Regions from separate parts of the Sphingobium sp. SA2 genome, predicted to be linked through region 2. Evidence: riboswitches for the same ligand, from Rfam matches in the RefSeq annotation. Region 2 holds a riboswitch; each other region holds the start of a gene.

Region 1 (3,913 bases), on a different contig from region 2:
GGCGTAACCTGATAGGCGATCGAGACCTTAGGTGAGAGAATCGACGCCGAGCCACTGCCTTCTCCCAGCGACGCCGCAACCACATCTCGTGCACGCACGGAATAGTGATAATAGTCCCCGCGAAGACCACCTGTCACACGCAGTCCAGCCAAGAGTTTCCAAGCGACTTCGCCGTAGAGCGCGGAAGACAATTCCCCGACCTGATAGTGCCCGAGAGATTCAAGAAATGTGCGGACAGCCGTTCGATCGACACCAACATTCCCGATGGCATCGTATCTGTTTTCGGTGCCAAGGCTCACAGCCAGACTGTCAGCGATTTCCCAATTTTTTTGAGCGGACAGCCCTAGTACCCAATGCCGGTCGAACTGCTTGATCTGCGCGCTTGTGCCATCCGGATCGGTGTAAGTGGGGTTCGACAACATCGACCAGTCGTAAAACTGGGCATAGACATTGGCGCGCCATGTCGGTTGCTTGACCGCGATGTTAGCCACCTGGCGCGTCGTCTCACCCCGCGCGGAAGGATCTGGAGAGCAGAACACATCCGCACACAACGCCGTGCCGATAATGCGCTCCGGGATTTGCTCGGTAGGGTGCCATGTCGCCCGGTAGGCATGGAGAGATGCCTCCAATGTGCCCGCACCGCTCGGCATGCTATATTTCGCGAAACCCGAGTAATGGCGAAGACGTTCAGTTTCCTGCCACGGTCCGTCGTAGGTCTTGGCCTGAGCGACAAGCGTGAGATCTCCCACGCCCACGTCGTGCACTGTTCCGCCTACGGCGACGCGGCGCCAACCATATGAACCAGCCTCGGCCGATGCCCACGGCCGGTGGTAACCCTTGATGGTCATCATATAGGCTGCTCCCGCCAGAGCGAAATCACCGCCGTCGGCGCGATAGGGCCCTTTACGAAAATCCTCCCGGCCCACGATCTCCGGAATGAGGCCGTTGAGGTCGAGATAGCCGTGACCGTGTCCGTGTGTGCGAAAGTTCATCTGCAGTTCATCGATATAGGTGGTGAAGTCAGACCCATGGTCGAGGTTGAAACCGCGCAGGAAATACTGGTTGGCTTTGCCGCTCCCCGAATGCTGGGCTGCAACCAGCCCGGGCACCGCTTCCAGCAGTTCCGCCACGCGGAGAAGTGGCCGCACGAGGACATCGGCCCCTCCGACGCTTCCCTCGCTGGCTGATCTGGCAGTGCCGATCATGGCCTCACCACGACCGAAAACCACGATGTCGTTGCCCGCCTCGACCGCGTCCGCGCTTGTTTGCGATCCCTTCTCAAAGGGTTCGGCAAAGGCTGGCGTTCCCATACAGATCAGCGCAAGTGCGCTGCTGGTAGTAATGGTCTTGATCACGAAATAGTCCTCCGGCGTCTTGCGACGTGGCCGGGGCATACCCGCGCGAACGGGCGAGCCGCGCGGCGGCCGGACGCCATGGGCGGCCGACGCACGTCTCCGATGCGGCCCCAGCCGCTCATTCGTCGCTCAGACGGAGTTCACCGTGCCGCAGCCATCCTCTGGACCAAGGCAAGAGCGACCAGACGCCGGCAGGTCTCCTGGCTCACGGGTCACAGCTTGATGCACGCCTTCCCAGACCTCGCATGATTTAGCGTCCGGCCCAGTGGCTGCCCCTTCAAAGAGGAGCCATGTACATCGCGCTATCCGCTTACAGTTGCAGAGACAGCCGCGGATTTGGAAGCAAGCTTCCGCACCACATTCCCGATTAAGCCCCTTTTGGGGGCACCGGCGCGATCAATGAAAGCCGAACTTGTCCGCCTCTCAATCCCTCGCCTAACTGAAGTGAACGGAAAAGCCAATAACGCTTGGAGCTGGGATTTAATCAACGATTACTGCATCCCGCGCCACCATTGCCATTGGCACGGCCAGAGCGCGCCAACCGCACGCACTCGCTTTGAATGGCGGGTTTTCCCTGAACCTGTCGTTGGCCATCGGACTCCTGTACGCCCGGAAGTGGTCGCGACCTGTCGATTAGCGGAAGGACCGCACCTAGGAACAAGAAATTGGCAGCTGAACGGCGACAAAGGGTCGGATTTTACGAAGCACACTTGCCCCTCTCTTAATCAAATGGGTGGGATCTGCACGGCCCAGCCTACTAAAATGGCTCGAACTTCATGGCGGCTCACTGATGATTACAGTTTTCCAAGCCGCACCGCACCTACCCCATTTGCCAAACAACATAAAATCAGTGTCGGAATCCGGTCAGTGCCCAAAACAGACTCGAATTGATCGAACGCTTTACGGACCGCGCTATCCATCAAAAAATCAGCTATGCGATTGCCTTGTGCGCGCAGGCTCCCAATCTAGACGTTGATGGCCAGCCTGTTCCCCGACCTGTTTGAGACTCCGAAAATCCCGGGCTTGTCCTATCGGGAAGACCTTATCTCCCGCGATGAAGAGTTGAGGCTGATCGACGGGATCGACGCATCCGCGCTCGAGCCGTTTCGTTTCCAGGGTTGGCTCGGCAAGCGCCTGACCAGTTCCTATGGCTGGCGCTACGACTTCGACGACGCACGCTTCGGACCTACAGATCCCATGCCGGATTGGCTGCTACCTGTGCGTGCAAAAGCCGCTGTCTTTGTCGGCCTTGAGCCCGCCAGCCTAGCCCAGGCGCTCCTCATCCGCTACGATCTTGGTGCCGGCATAGGCTGGCACCGTGATCGCCCGGTCTTCGACCATGTCGTCGGCATTTCGCTGGGCGTGTCGGCCCCCTTGCGTTTTCGGCGGCGCAACGCCAGCGGGTTCGATCGCGTCACCATTCCGCTCGCGCCGCGTTCGGTCTATCACCTTCATGGCGAAGCGCGGTACCAATGGGAACATAGCATAGCCGAAATGGGAGAGACCCGCTGGTCGATCACCTTCCGTACGCTCGCTGAGAAACTGACGGGCCGGAACATGATCAGATAGCTGCCCTCCTTCAATGCGCCATGGTGCCCGCATCGAGAAGCTGGTCCAAGCGCGTCGCAACGTCGAGCCACCGCGCAACACCGGCCTGATCACCCGCCAGCGCCAGCGTTCTTACTCTTTCTGCAATAAAGTCGCTCGTGTTCGCGCCATGCTGCCGTTCGACCGCCAGCGCTTCGGCCCAGCCTGGATCATGCTCGAGAGAATCGAAGCAATGCAGGATCAACGCTCAGCAGTACCACGGCCCAGCGTACCCATCAGGAATAACTATTCGTCTTGACCTCTTGATCTGCAGACTGGGCCGCGGCATCATAGGTCGGCAGGGGGGATTTTGCTGACGGCCCCGCTGTAGGATTATCCTGTCAGGCATAACTGACGCCCCTCTGATTTTTGGGGCGGTCGGAGCGACGGCCCGCCATCGCTTGAGACACACCTAGCTCAATCGCCCCCGGGATTCTCGGGACCGATTCTGTCGGCCTGTTGGCCAAGCTCGCGTGTTACGTCCTCTCCCCATCAATCGATCCCAGACGGATCGCGCTCAACCGCTTCCTATGCCCGACAAGCATCCAGGCGGCTCCCTATCTGTCGCAAAAGACAGCGCATACACGGCGATTCTAAGTGATACTTACAGCACAGAAGCTCCGGGCCTCATCCGCTATTTCAAGCAACGCATGCGGGATGACGAGGACGCCAACGATCTCATGCAGGAAGCATTTGCCAGGCTTGCAGCCCATATGCGTACGAAGATACTCGTTCATCCAGCGTCCTATCTGCAACGCATAGCCCGCAATCTTCTCGTGGATCGAATGCGCAGTGCGAGACGTGCGGCCGCGACCATAGGGCCGACGCTGGATGAACTACCCGAAATCGGCGCTGCCCCGGAGCAAAGCTTCGGAATCGAAAGGCAGGATGTCATGCGTCTCTACAAGGCGGCCGTCGATGGTCTCCCCGACCAGACCCGGCAAGTCTTCCTCATGCATCGGGTAGAGAAT
Region 2 (3,913 bases):
CGATCCTGACCTTGGTGTTCCTGCCCGCGCTGTATGCCCTGTGGTTCAAGATCAAGCCGCAATCCCGTGAGGAGCATCCCAGTCCGCTGCCTGGCGCAAACCCGGTGGCGGCCTAGGAGGGAGGCCATCTGCCGTCGCGCCTTATGCGACGTTAAGCCTTCGATTGTCTCATCCTCAGCTGCTGCCCGTCGGCTTTCCTTCATCGGCTGCGTAACACTGGCCGGTTGCGAAAGGGCCCTTATGACTGCGCCGACCCGAACGAAACGTTGACGGTTTTGATGGCCCCCGGCGCGCTCCTTGCACTTCGTCGCTTTGCCAAGGCGTCGCAGCGCTGTCCGCTAAGCAGTTCAAACGAAAATGCCGTAACGGCGCGCCGGAGCAACATGATGCCGCGCGGGGAGTTTTTTTTCGTCTGGCGCGGTCCTTCCTGTCAAAGTCAGTCAGGGGGCGCCAACGCGCATGTAGATCGCGCTTCAGTACGCTGCTGTTCGGCGATCCAGACATGTCCACCCGACCAGACTGCGTCATAGACGGCCCGACCGACAGCTGCGCCTATGTCGGTATGCAGGCCAGCAAACTGTTCCATGTCTGGATGGATAGGAGTTGCGACGACGATGCAGTCGGTCCCAGTTCCCGTCACGGCCAATCCAGATGGCTTCCAGGGAAGGTCGATCATTGCAACCGTACGCGCCTGGGCAACAATTGAAATGGTCTCCACGAGCGCCGCTTGTGACAGAGGGCGATCGACATGCACGAGGAGGTTGATCGTCCCGACATCCTGATGAGCAACGGGTGCAGAACCGACGCGCACCGCATTACCAAGACCGACGGTCGCCAGGCAGCTGGCCGTAGCCCGCCCGAAGGACGCCTGAGACATGTGATGCTTGGTGATATCTCGAGATGTCATGAGGTGGACCGCATCCGTCAATCCCGCCGACTGCATGCTTTTTCTAAGCAGCAAGGCTGGATCGACATCCATGCTCAGATCGGCATCCCGGACATAGAGCCATGCGACACTGCTGACTTCTGCGAAGCCTGGCCGCGTCAGCGACCAACTCAAAACAGCTTGTGGTTGAGGGAACGAGGCAACAAGGAAAGGGCTGGCACAGTGAACGGAAAATGGATTCATCAAGACCTGCCTCGCACGATATCACTGCGCTTGCAACACTAACCATGCGCCTCTGTGCGTAGGTATGTACACGCGGCTCAAGGCTAACAACTGCTACAAGTAAAAATACTCTCCCAAAACTAAGCATCCGTTAATCTGGTTTTGCTGCACCAGAATATCTCTGCCCGATCATATCCATGAGCTCTGGAAAATTGGTAAGAAATATTGGTGCTTTATTCGAGTATACGACAAAGAATGCTCGACGGTTTTTCGATTTTTGCAAACATACCGTTGATGCAGCCTTCGCAATCGTGGAGACGTCTGCGTGTGGCAATCATGTCTGCTCCATCCACCTGCAAAAGGATGGCGCAATAGCGTCCGGGAGATCTTTGGGCTGCCGCCTCACCCAATCCCCCGTCACTCCCGCTCACGCCACGCGTCGGCATGAGCTCCCGGATCATGCCCCAATATCCGCGCGACACATGCGCGTTCGCCGCACAGGTTGGGTTGGCCATCAGATGGAGGTGCAGGCGGCGCAGATTATGCCAGGGGACGGACGGGAAGAGGTGATGTTCCAGATGATAGCTGATGTTGAGCGGCCCGATGAGGAGCCTGTCGAGCAAGGTCGGGATGACGGTGCGGGTGCCGTTGAGTTCGTGATTATCGGGGAGGCCGTTATGCTCGGCCATGGCGCGGATGCGGTTGAAGACATTGACCCAGAAAAATTGCGGGATGAGGATCAGGCCCAGTATCTGCCAGCGAAAGGGCGACCACAATATCGCGCCATAGACCAGCACGGCCCATGCGACATAGCGTAGGCGCAGCGACAGGCGGTAATCGAAACCGAAGCGTTTGGGATTGTGGAAATTGGCGATGGGTGCCCAGATGCGTCCAGCGCGCGCCACCCGATAATAGTTGAGACCGGTGATGCTGCGGACCAGCAGCCAGAACATTGCGCGCGGAGATTTGGGAAAATGCTGGTCCGGGTCGCGCCGCTGGATACGTTGGTCACAATCATGGATGGTGTTGGTGTGGCGGGCGCGCTTTTGCCCGAGCGGGACCCGCCAGTAATGAAGGTCAGCACAGCATTTTCCTTGCAATGCGGTTTTGCTCGCCATATTGCGACGCCGCAACAGGTTCCCAGAGATGGGATTAATAGGGAACGCGGAAGCAGGTATCTACCCCTGTAATCCGTGGCTGTCCCCGCAACTGTGACCGGAGAGCGGTCGCCCCTTCATGCCACTGGGTGCATTTGCACTTGGGAAGGCGGGGCGAGCGTGTTGACCCGGGAGCCAGGAGACCTGCCTGTTGTAGTCGGTCCTTTGCGCGGACGGGGTGTTCAGCGTGATCGAGGTCAATCCTCGCGTGACGACATCGATTGGGGTGGCGCGCGCGGGTGACAAGCCAGCGAACGCTCTGTCGTGCCATTGGTGCGAGCAACCCCTTGTTGTTTGACAGGGGATACACATGCAAAATCTGTTCTTAAAAGTGACCGTTTCCACCGCAGCTCTCGGGCTTTGCGGCACCTTCATTGCGCACGCGCAGGATGATGTCCGCACCATGTCGCCGCACGAACCGGTCATCGTCGTCACCGCCAACCGCAGCGCCCAGCCCGTCGAAAGGGTCGGCCAATCCATCACGGTGATCGATTCGGCCGAAATCGAGCGGCGGCAGACCCAAACCGTCGCCGATATCCTGCGAACCGTGCCGGGTGTCAGCATCACGCGCAACGGCGGCGTCGGGACATCCACATCGGTGTTCATTCGCGGTGCAGAGAGCGATCAGACCGTGGCGCTGGTCGATGGCATCAAGCTCAACGACCCTTCGTCGCCGGGGGGCGGCTTCAACTTCGGCAATCTGCTGATCGGCAACATCGAGCGAATTGAGGTTTTGCGCGGACCATCGTCGGTGCTTTGGGGCAGCCAAGCGATCGGCGGGGTTATCAACATGATCACTCGCCAGCCGACGGACGCCCTGACAGTCAACGTACGCGGCGAATATGGCTATCGCGATACTGGACAGCTGGTTGGCAACATTGCCGGAAAAGCCGGTCCGTTTTCGGCCAGCGTGGGCGCAGGATACTTCCGCACCGATGGCATCTCCTCATTCAGCGAAGCGCGCGGCGGCATCGAAAAGGATGGCTATGAAAATTACGGTGCCAACGGTAGTTTCAATCTGGCGCTGAGCGACTGGTTGTCGCTCGATGCGCGCGGCTGGTATTCGGAAGGCCGGGTGAATATCGATGGCTTCCCTCCACCAACCTTTGCCTTTGGTGATGTGAACGAGGAATCGCGCACCCGCGAAATCGTCGGCTATACCGGAGTTAACGCCACGCTGTTCGACGGTCGCTTCCGTAACCGGCTGGGCTATGCGTACACCGACACCCGTCGCCGCAACTTCAGCCTTGTCGGCCTGCCTGCCGAGACCTTTGTCGGCAATGGCCGCAACGAACGTATCGAATATCAGGGCATGTTCGATATCGCAGAAGGCTGGCAGCTGACGGGTGGACTGGAACGCGAGACATCGCGCTTTTCCAGCAGCAGTTTTGGTGCGCGTCCTTCCATCGGACGGGCCCGGATCGACAGCGTTTACGGGCAGATCGTGGCGACACCGGTGACGGGCCTGACCCTGACCGGCGGCGTTCGGCATGATGACCACAACCGCTTTGGCGGAGCCACCACCTTTGGGGCGAGCGGCGTTTACACGGTGAGCCAGACCGGCACGACAGTGCGCGCCAGCTATGCCGAGGGGTTCAAGGCACCGTCGCTGTTCCAGCTGCAAAGCGACTTCGGCAATCAGCTGCTC
Region 3 (3,913 bases), on a different contig from region 2:
GTTCCCGTGGCTTGCGCTTGATGGAAACTATACTGCCAGCCATGCCCGCTTCGACAATGGCGATCACATCCCTAATGCATTTGAGAACGCGGCTTCAGCCGGTGCCGCCATCATTCTTGATCCCTGGGAAGCCAGCATTCGGGTGCGCCACCTCGGACCTTCTCCGCTTGTCGAGGACAACAGTGTCCGGGATCGGGGCAGCACCGTCATGAATGCCCGCGCCGCGTGGACGGGCAAGAAGGTCGAGATATTTGGAGAAGTGCTGAACATCTTCGACAGCCGGGACAAGGACATCGCCTATTATTACGAGTCCTACATCCCCGCCTTTGATGCAGGTGCTCCGGTGGAAGGCCGGTTGAGTCGTGTGGTCGAGCCTCGAACCGTGAGGATTGGCGCAAAGGTCAATTTCTAGCGAAATCCCTTGATGGGCGGCGCTGCAGCACGTCTGCTGCGCCATCCTCCGTTTGTACATTCCTTAATCGCCGAGCCAATCATGCCCCTCACGAAGACACTGCCATCCCTGTCTCTGCGCCTACGAATTGGTGCCTTGTTTGCCGGATTGATCGCCGCCAACATTGGCGTCTGGGTCTGGGCATTCAGCCTGTTTCATGCGCAGCCGTTAATGCTCGGCACCGCTGTGCTTGCCTGGGGGCTTGGCCTGCGCCATGCGGTCGATGCCGATCATATTGCGGCCATCGACAATGTGACGCGCAAACTGATGCAGGATGGTCAGCGCCCGGTTTCGGCCGGCTTCTGGTTTGCGATCGGGCATTCCGGGATCATTGCCATAGCATCGATCATCATTGCGGTGACGGCCAGCGCGCTGTCGCAGTTCGGCGCCTTCAAGGAAATCGGCGGCGTGATTGCAACCGTGATTTCCGCGCTTTTCCTGTTCACGATCGCCGGCATGAACCTGGTCATCCTGCGCTCTGTCTGGCGGACCTTTGCGCATGTTCGTGCAGGCGGCAGCTATGTCGAGGACGATCTTGATCTGTTATTGGGTGGGCGCGGTCTGCTTTCCAGACTGTTCAGGCCGATGTTCCGCCTTGTGAACAAAAGCTGGCATATGGCCCCGCTGGGGTTTCTGTTCGGGCTTGGGTTCGATACCGCAACCGAAGTTGCCATTCTGGGCATGTCGGCCAGCCAGGCCGCCGATGGCCTGTCGATCGGGACAATCCTGGTCCTGCCCGCCCTGTTCGCGGTCGGTATGGCCCTCATCGATACGGCGGACGGCGTGGTGATGCTGGGCGCTTATGAATGGGCCTTCGTGAAGCCGATCCGCAAGCTCTACTACAACATCACAATCACCCTGATCTCGGCCATCGTGGCGATTGTCATTGGTGGAATCGAAACGCTGGCCCTGATTGGCGACAAACTGGCCCTTACGGGTGCCCCATGGCGGATCGCCATTGAATTGGGCGAAAATTTCAATGGTCTGGGCTTCGCCATCATCGGACTTTTCGTGTTCTGTTGGCTGGCGAGTTACGCGATCTATCGCTGGAAGCGGTTCGATGAGATCGAGGTTTCTGTCGTTACCTGATCGTCCATCGTTGCATGAAGCAACATCATCAATTGGCTTGGCTCCGATCTTCGTCTAGGGCGCATGGCGAAGGACGGGTTGATTCCGCCCTTCGATGATCGCGCCGGTGCCCTCGCAAGGGGCTTAATCGGGAATGCGGTGCGGGGGCTTGCTCCCAAATCCGTGGCTGTCCCTGCAACTGTAAGCGGATAGCGCGATGCATATGCTCCTGAACTCAGGGGCGGCCACTGGACAGCGCGCAAGCGCCAAGTCTGGGAAGGCGTGCATCAAGCTGTGACCCGCGAGCCAGGAGACCTGCCGGCGCACCGGTCGCTCTTGCCTGATCCAGGGGATGGTCACGGCACGGTAACTCTCCGTCTGAGCGACGAAGCTGTGTGGCTGGGGCTGCACGGTCGCGTGGTAACGGGTGCTTTGTCGCGCTCGCCCGTCGTCGCGCGCCGACCGGACTTGTCCGGCAAGCCCCGCCGTTTGTCGCTCTGGCGCGCGGAGGAATTGCTTGTGGCCGACCTGTCAAAGGTGCCTGTCACCATCATCACGGGCTTTCTGGGCGCGGGGAAAACCACGCTTATCAGCCACCTGATCCGCAATGCGGGCGGCCGCAGGCTGGCGGTGGTGGTCAACGAATTCGGTACGCTGGGTGTGGATGGCGACATTCTTGCATCCTGCGCCATTCCAGACTGCCCGGCGGAAAACATCGTCGAACTGGCCAATGGCTGCATCTGCTGCACCGTGGCGGACGATTTCATTCCTACGGTCGAGAAGCTCCTCGCGCTTGATCCCCGCCCGGATCACATCCTGATCGAGACATCGGGTCTGGCGTTGCCAAAGCCGCTGCTCAAGGCGTTTGACTGGCCAGCGATCCGCAGCCGGATCACCGTGGACGGCGTGCTGGCGCTGGCCGATGCCGAGGCGGTTGCGGCAGGCCGGTTTGCGCCCGATGTGGCCGCGCTTGACGCCCAGCGCGCCGCCGATCCGAGCATCGATCACGAAACGCCGCTGTCCGAAGTGTTCGAGGACCAGCTTGCCTGCGCCGATATGATCCTGCTGACCAAGGTTGATCTGGCCGGACCCGAAGGCGTTGCCGCCGCACGCGCGATCATCGCGGCAGAGCTTGGCCGCCCGGTGCCGGTGATCGAACTGACCGAAGGCGTGGTCGATCCGCGCGTGATTCTGGGGCTTGATGCCGCCGCCGAGGACGACATCGCCGCGCGCCCATCGCACCATGATGGGGATGATGATCACGAACACGATGATTTTGACAGCGCCGTTATCGAATGGGGCGAAATTGCCGATCCGGCGGCCCTTGTCGCGCGGATCGAAACGCTGGCGCGCGATCACCATATCCTGCGCGTGAAGGGCTATGCCGCCGTTGCGGGCAAGCCGATGCGGCTGCTGGTGCAGGCGGTAGGCGCGCGGGTGCGCCACCAGTACGACCGTCCGTGGCGGCCTGACGAGCCGCGCCGCACCACGCTGGTCGCCATTGCTGAGCACGATCATGTCGATCCAGACGCCATTCGCGCGGTGCTGCTGGCGTAAGGCGCAGGCGATGCACGTCATTTTCCGCGAAACGCACGGGATGGAGGAAACCGCCGTCCCGCAGGATCTGGGGCAAGAGCCTGCGGATCTTGTGGTCCTGTCCTTTTCGGACAGCGATCTGGGGGCGTTCGCGGCGGCATGGCATCAGGCCCGTGCAGACGATGCGACATTTCCTTCGCTGCGGCTCGCCAATCTGGCAGCGCTTATGCACCCGCTATCGGTCGACACCTATGTCGAGCGGACGCTGTCAGGTGCGAAGGCGATCCTGATCCGGCTGATTGGCGGTACGCCCTATTGGAGTTACGGGCTGGAACGAGTGGAGGCTCTGGCCCGGTCGCGAGGCATCGCGCTGGCCGTGCTGCCCGGCGACGGCTGGGAGGACGGGCGGCTGGATGCAGTTTCGACCGTCCCCGTGCCTGCTTTGAGAAGCCTTGCGCAATTGTGCGATGCCGGCGGTGCAGGGGCGGCGCAGGCGGCGCTTGTTGCGCTTTCACGGCTGGCAGGGCTGATCGATACCCCTCCCCAAAATTGCGAGCCGCTGCCTATGGCGGGAGGTTGGCATCCCGACCGGGGCGTCGTCGATCCTGAATCCTTTGCGCGCAATCCCGGACGACCGCTGGTCCTGATCATCTTCTATCGTTCTTACCTGACCGCCCACGATCTGGACCCGTTTGCCGCCCTGCATGCCGCGTTCGACCGGCACGGCTTTGACGCACTGTCGATCTTCGTCCCCTCGCTGAAAGCCCCGCAGGTGCGCGATCAGGTGGACCGCTGGGTGCGCGGCCTTGGCCCGGCGGCGATCATCAACGCCACCGCCTTTTCCGCGCGTGGCGAAGA
Region 4 (3,913 bases), 1.8 Mb from region 2:
TCGAAATTCCCCTGACCGACGCCAGCGTCCGCCGCTTCGCCGATGAGGAAGTGTTCGTGGAAATCCACGAAAATGTCCGGGGCGAAGATGTGTTCGTGCTGCAATCGACCAGCTATCCGACCAACGACAATCTGATGGAATTGCTGATCATGATCGATGCGCTGAAACGCGCGTCGGCCAAGCGAATCACTGCCGTCGTCCCCTATTTCGGCTATGCCCGGCAGGACCGGAAGCCCGGCCCCCGCACCCCGATCAGCGCCAAGCTGGTCGCGAACCTGATCACCAAGGCGGGCGCCGACCGCGTGCTGTCGGTCGATTTGCACGCCGGCCAGATCCAGGGCTTCTTCGATATTCCGACCGACAATCTGTTCGGTGCGCCGGTCATGTCGGCGGACATTCAGGCGCGCTTTGGCGATCGCAATTTGATGGTCGTGTCGCCCGACGTCGGCGGCGTGGTGCGCGCGCGGGCGCTGGCCAAGCGGCTCGACAACGCCCCGCTCGCCATCGTCGACAAGCGGCGTGAGCGCGCGGGCGAATCGGAAGTGATGAACATCATCGGCGACGTGGCCGGGCGTTTCTGCGTCCTGATCGACGATATCGTCGATTCGGCGGGGACGCTGTGCAACGCGGCCTCCGCGCTCAAGGCCGCCGGGGCCGAGGATGTCGTCGCCTATGTCAGCCATGGCGTGCTGTCGGGCGGCGCGGTCGCGCGCGTGGATGCCTCCGACCTGCTGGAACTGGTCATCACCGACACGATCCAGGGGACCGAGGCGGTCAATACCGCCAAGAAGGTCCGCCACCTGCCCATCGCCCCGCTACTGGGCGAAGCGATCAAGCGCATTGCCGATGAAAGTTCGGTGTCCAGCCTGTTCGACTGACAGCATGAAGCCGGGGCGGCAATTGCCGCCTTGCGTGATGCCTTGCCGCCCGCTATCGGGCTGCCGTCCGTAGCGCTCGCTTGAGCGCAACGGGCAAAGATCGCGCCGGTGCCTCTTGATCGAGGCTTAAAAGGGAAGGCGGTGCGGATGGCTCACACCATCCAAAGCCGCAGCTGTCCCTGCAACTGTAAGCGGTGAGCGTGATGTACACGGCTTCCTCTTCGAAGGAAGCAGCCACTGGACCGTCAAACGTCTGGGAAGGTCGTACATGACGCCATGACCCGTGAGCCAGGAGACCTGCCGGCGTTCTGGTCGCTCTTGCCTTGGTCCAGGGGATGGCCGCGGCACGGTAACTCTCCGTCTGAGCGACGACAGGAAGGCGGCCGGGGCCGCAACCGTCGTGGGACGCTGGGCTATATATGCGCCGGTTCGTCGCCCTGCGTCGGCCGTCGATCGGCGGGCCATACGCCCATCATCGACATGCTCCACCGCCCGCTATCGCTCGGCGCGGGAGGAGACTATACATGATTAAATACGGCATATCCCTGCTGGCGCTCAGCGCTGCCAGCCCCGTTTTCGCGCAGGCCCCCGAACAGATTTCGGACCTGAGCGGCAACAGCACACCCATCATCGTCACCGCCTCGCGCGTCACCAGCGAAGCGCGCGAGATCGGTAGCGCGGTGTCGATCATCACCCGTGCCGATATCCAACGCAACCAGATCCTCTTCCTGAAAGACATATTGCAGGACGCGCCCGGCGTGCAGACGACGGCCGATCGCCCCGGCCAGTTGACCAGCGTCCGCATCCGGGGATCGAACAATAATGAGATTCTCTGGCTGATCGACGGTATCGAGCTGGGTGATCCCAGTGCGATCAGCACCCAGTTCCAGGCCGACCACCTGACCAGCCGCGACATCGACCGGGTCGAAATCCTGCGCGGCAACCAAAGCTCGCTCTATGGCTCCGACGCGGTCGGCGGCGTCATCAACATCATCACCCAACGCGCGACCGAAGAGGGTTTGCAGGTCAATGCAGAGGCCGAGGCCGGTTCCTATGGCATGCGCAGCGGCGGCGCATCGCTGCTGGGCAAGAGCGGCGCGCTCGATTTCCGCCTGAGCGCGACCGGCTATCGCCATGACGGCCCCTCGCTCGCCGATCCCCGCACCGCCAGCCCCGCAGGGTCGGCCACCGAAAAGGACGAATATCGCCGCTACGGCTTTAGCGGCCGGGTCGGCTATCAGGCGACCGACACCTTGTCGCTGCAGGCGATCGGCTATTGGTTCGATGCCTTCAGCGATCTCGACAATACGACGTCGGACAGCGACGATACCGCCAAAACGCGCGACTATGCCGCCGCCGGCCAGGCCAGCTACAAGAGCCTGGACGGCCAGTTCACCGCTGACCTGACCGCCAGCCGCTACGCCGCGCGCCGCCGCTATTTCGGCACCTGGAACCGGGCCGAGGGCGACCTGTTCCGCGGCACCAAGGACGAGCTGACGCTGGCGCTCGCCTATGGCGGCACCGGCCCGGTCAGCCTGGCCGCAGGGGGCAATTATGAGCGGGAGAAGACGACCCAGATCACCAGCTTTTCCGGTGCTTTCCCCGCCCGCGTCAACACGCGGTCGGCCTATGCCGAAATCGCGCTGCGGCCGCTCGCGGGGCTTACCCTGACCGGCGCGGCGCGGGTCGACGATAATAGCCGCTTCGGCACGTTCGACACCTATCGCGGCACGCTGGCTTATGCGCTGGGCGCGCTCAAGCTGCGCGCCAGTTATGGCACCGGGGCCAAGGCACCGGGCCTCTATCAATTGTTCGACCCCACCTATGGCAACCCAGACCTTGAGGTCGAAACCAGCCGGGGCGGCGACATCGGCTTCGACCTGGCGCTGACCGAAGGGCTGACCGCGCAGGTCAGCTATTTCTTCACCCGCAAGACCAACGAGATCAACTTCGACGGCAGCCGTCCGCCCTTTGGCGGCTATGGCCAGTTCGGCCGCACCCGCGCGGAGGGGATAGAGATCGGCGTCACCGCCCAGCCGCTGCCCTGGCTGGGTGTCAGCCAGACCTATGGCTATACCGACCATGAAATCGATCGCGACATGGACGGTGTCTATGTCAACAGCGGCCGCCCGCGCTATACCGGCACCACATCGGTCATCCTGACCCCGGCCGAACGCGCGTCGATGACCGCGCGGGTGCGCTATCATGATGGCGACTCGTCGGGCTTTGGCGGCGCGACTGAGGCCTATACAGTGGTCGACCTGCTCGCCTCCTACGGCATCACCGACCGGGTCGAGCTGTATGGCCGCGTCATCAACCTGTTCGATAAATGGTATCAGGTCAGCTACGGCACCCAGACGCTCGGCCTGTCGGCCTATGGCGGCGTGCGCCTGAGCTTCTGATATGATCCCGTCCCCGCCATCAGACCGCGCAAGGCAGGCTAGGCCTTGCCAACGCCGGGTCGTTGGCGGGGAGGGGTCAGCGCGGCTTGACCGCGCGGGCGATCGCCTGCGCCGCCTGCACATAAGCGGGGCCGCCGCACACCGTCCACGCCTGCGGAATGGCGATGCGCGGGATGCTGCGCAGCGCGGGATGGTGCAGCATTTCGGTGCCCTGATCAGTCACCGTCTGCGTCGCGCTTTCGATGATCAGATAGTCGGGCCGCGACGCCACCATCTCCTCCAGGCTCATCTGCGACAGAGCGGGCTTGCCCAAGCGGGTCGCGAGATTGGTGACGCCCGTGCGCACCAGCAGATCGTCGATCAACGTGCCCGATCCGGTCAGATAGCCGCGCCGCTGATAATAAGCCGCGACCGGCGCACGCGCGGGACGGGGCAGCCGCGCCAGATCAGCCTCCATCCGCGCGATCAGCGCCTCGCCGCGCGCGGGATGCCCCACCGCCTGCGCCACTTGCCGGATCGAGGCCAAGATGCTGGCGTAATTTTCCGCCGATTGCAGGTCGAGCGTGCGGAAGGGCAGGGTCTTGAAAGGGGCGAGCGCCGGATGCCCGCGCGCGGGCAGGCCGATCACCAGAT

What was found. Region 2 has a riboswitch for cobalamin ahead of OVY48_RS18890 (TonB-dependent receptor domain-containing protein). Riboswitches for the same ligand answer to the same signal wherever they lie in the genome.
Region 1: it holds a riboswitch for cobalamin, as region 2 does, so the genes downstream of both, OVY48_RS00780 (TonB-dependent receptor) here and OVY48_RS18890 (TonB-dependent receptor domain-containing protein) in region 2, are expected to answer to the same signal.
Region 3: it holds a riboswitch for cobalamin, as region 2 does, so the genes downstream of both, cobW (cobalamin biosynthesis protein CobW) here and OVY48_RS18890 (TonB-dependent receptor domain-containing protein) in region 2, are expected to answer to the same signal.
Region 4: it holds a riboswitch for cobalamin, as region 2 does, so the genes downstream of both, OVY48_RS10140 (TonB-dependent receptor plug domain-containing protein) here and OVY48_RS18890 (TonB-dependent receptor domain-containing protein) in region 2, are expected to answer to the same signal.

Annotation. Positions count from the first base shown of each region.
Region 1 is NZ_JAPMXX010000001.1:157,974-161,886, forward strand. Features, by position in the region: partial or broken gene OVY48_RS00780 (TonB-dependent receptor) at 1-1,310, opposite strand, end outside; cobalamin riboswitch at 1,528-1,762, opposite strand; gene OVY48_RS00785 (alpha-ketoglutarate-dependent dioxygenase AlkB) at 2,331-2,924, shown strand; gene OVY48_RS00790 (DUF6961 family protein) at 2,935-3,147, opposite strand; gene OVY48_RS00795 (RNA polymerase sigma factor) at 3,473-3,913, shown strand, end outside.
Region 2 is NZ_JAPMXX010000006.1:2,300,873-2,304,785, reverse strand. Features, by position in the region: gene OVY48_RS18905 (efflux RND transporter permease subunit) at 1-116, shown strand, start outside; gene OVY48_RS18900 (adenosylcobinamide amidohydrolase) at 437-1,129, opposite strand; gene OVY48_RS18895 (fatty acid desaturase) at 1,342-2,226, opposite strand; cobalamin riboswitch at 2,226-2,432, shown strand; gene OVY48_RS18890 (TonB-dependent receptor domain-containing protein) at 2,576-3,913, shown strand, end outside.
Region 3 is NZ_JAPMXX010000001.1:153,792-157,704, reverse strand. Features, by position in the region: partial or broken gene OVY48_RS00780 (TonB-dependent receptor) at 1-412, shown strand, start outside; gene OVY48_RS00775 (HoxN/HupN/NixA family nickel/cobalt transporter) at 494-1,540, shown strand; cobalamin riboswitch at 1,628-1,857, shown strand; gene cobW (cobalamin biosynthesis protein CobW) at 2,039-3,076, shown strand; gene cobN (cobaltochelatase subunit CobN) at 3,087-3,913, shown strand, end outside.
Region 4 is NZ_JAPMXX010000006.1:529,002-532,914, forward strand. Features, by position in the region: gene OVY48_RS10135 (ribose-phosphate pyrophosphokinase) at 1-878, shown strand, start outside; cobalamin riboswitch at 968-1,198, shown strand; gene OVY48_RS10140 (TonB-dependent receptor plug domain-containing protein) at 1,403-3,280, shown strand; gene OVY48_RS10145 (ABC transporter substrate-binding protein) at 3,357-3,913, opposite strand, start outside.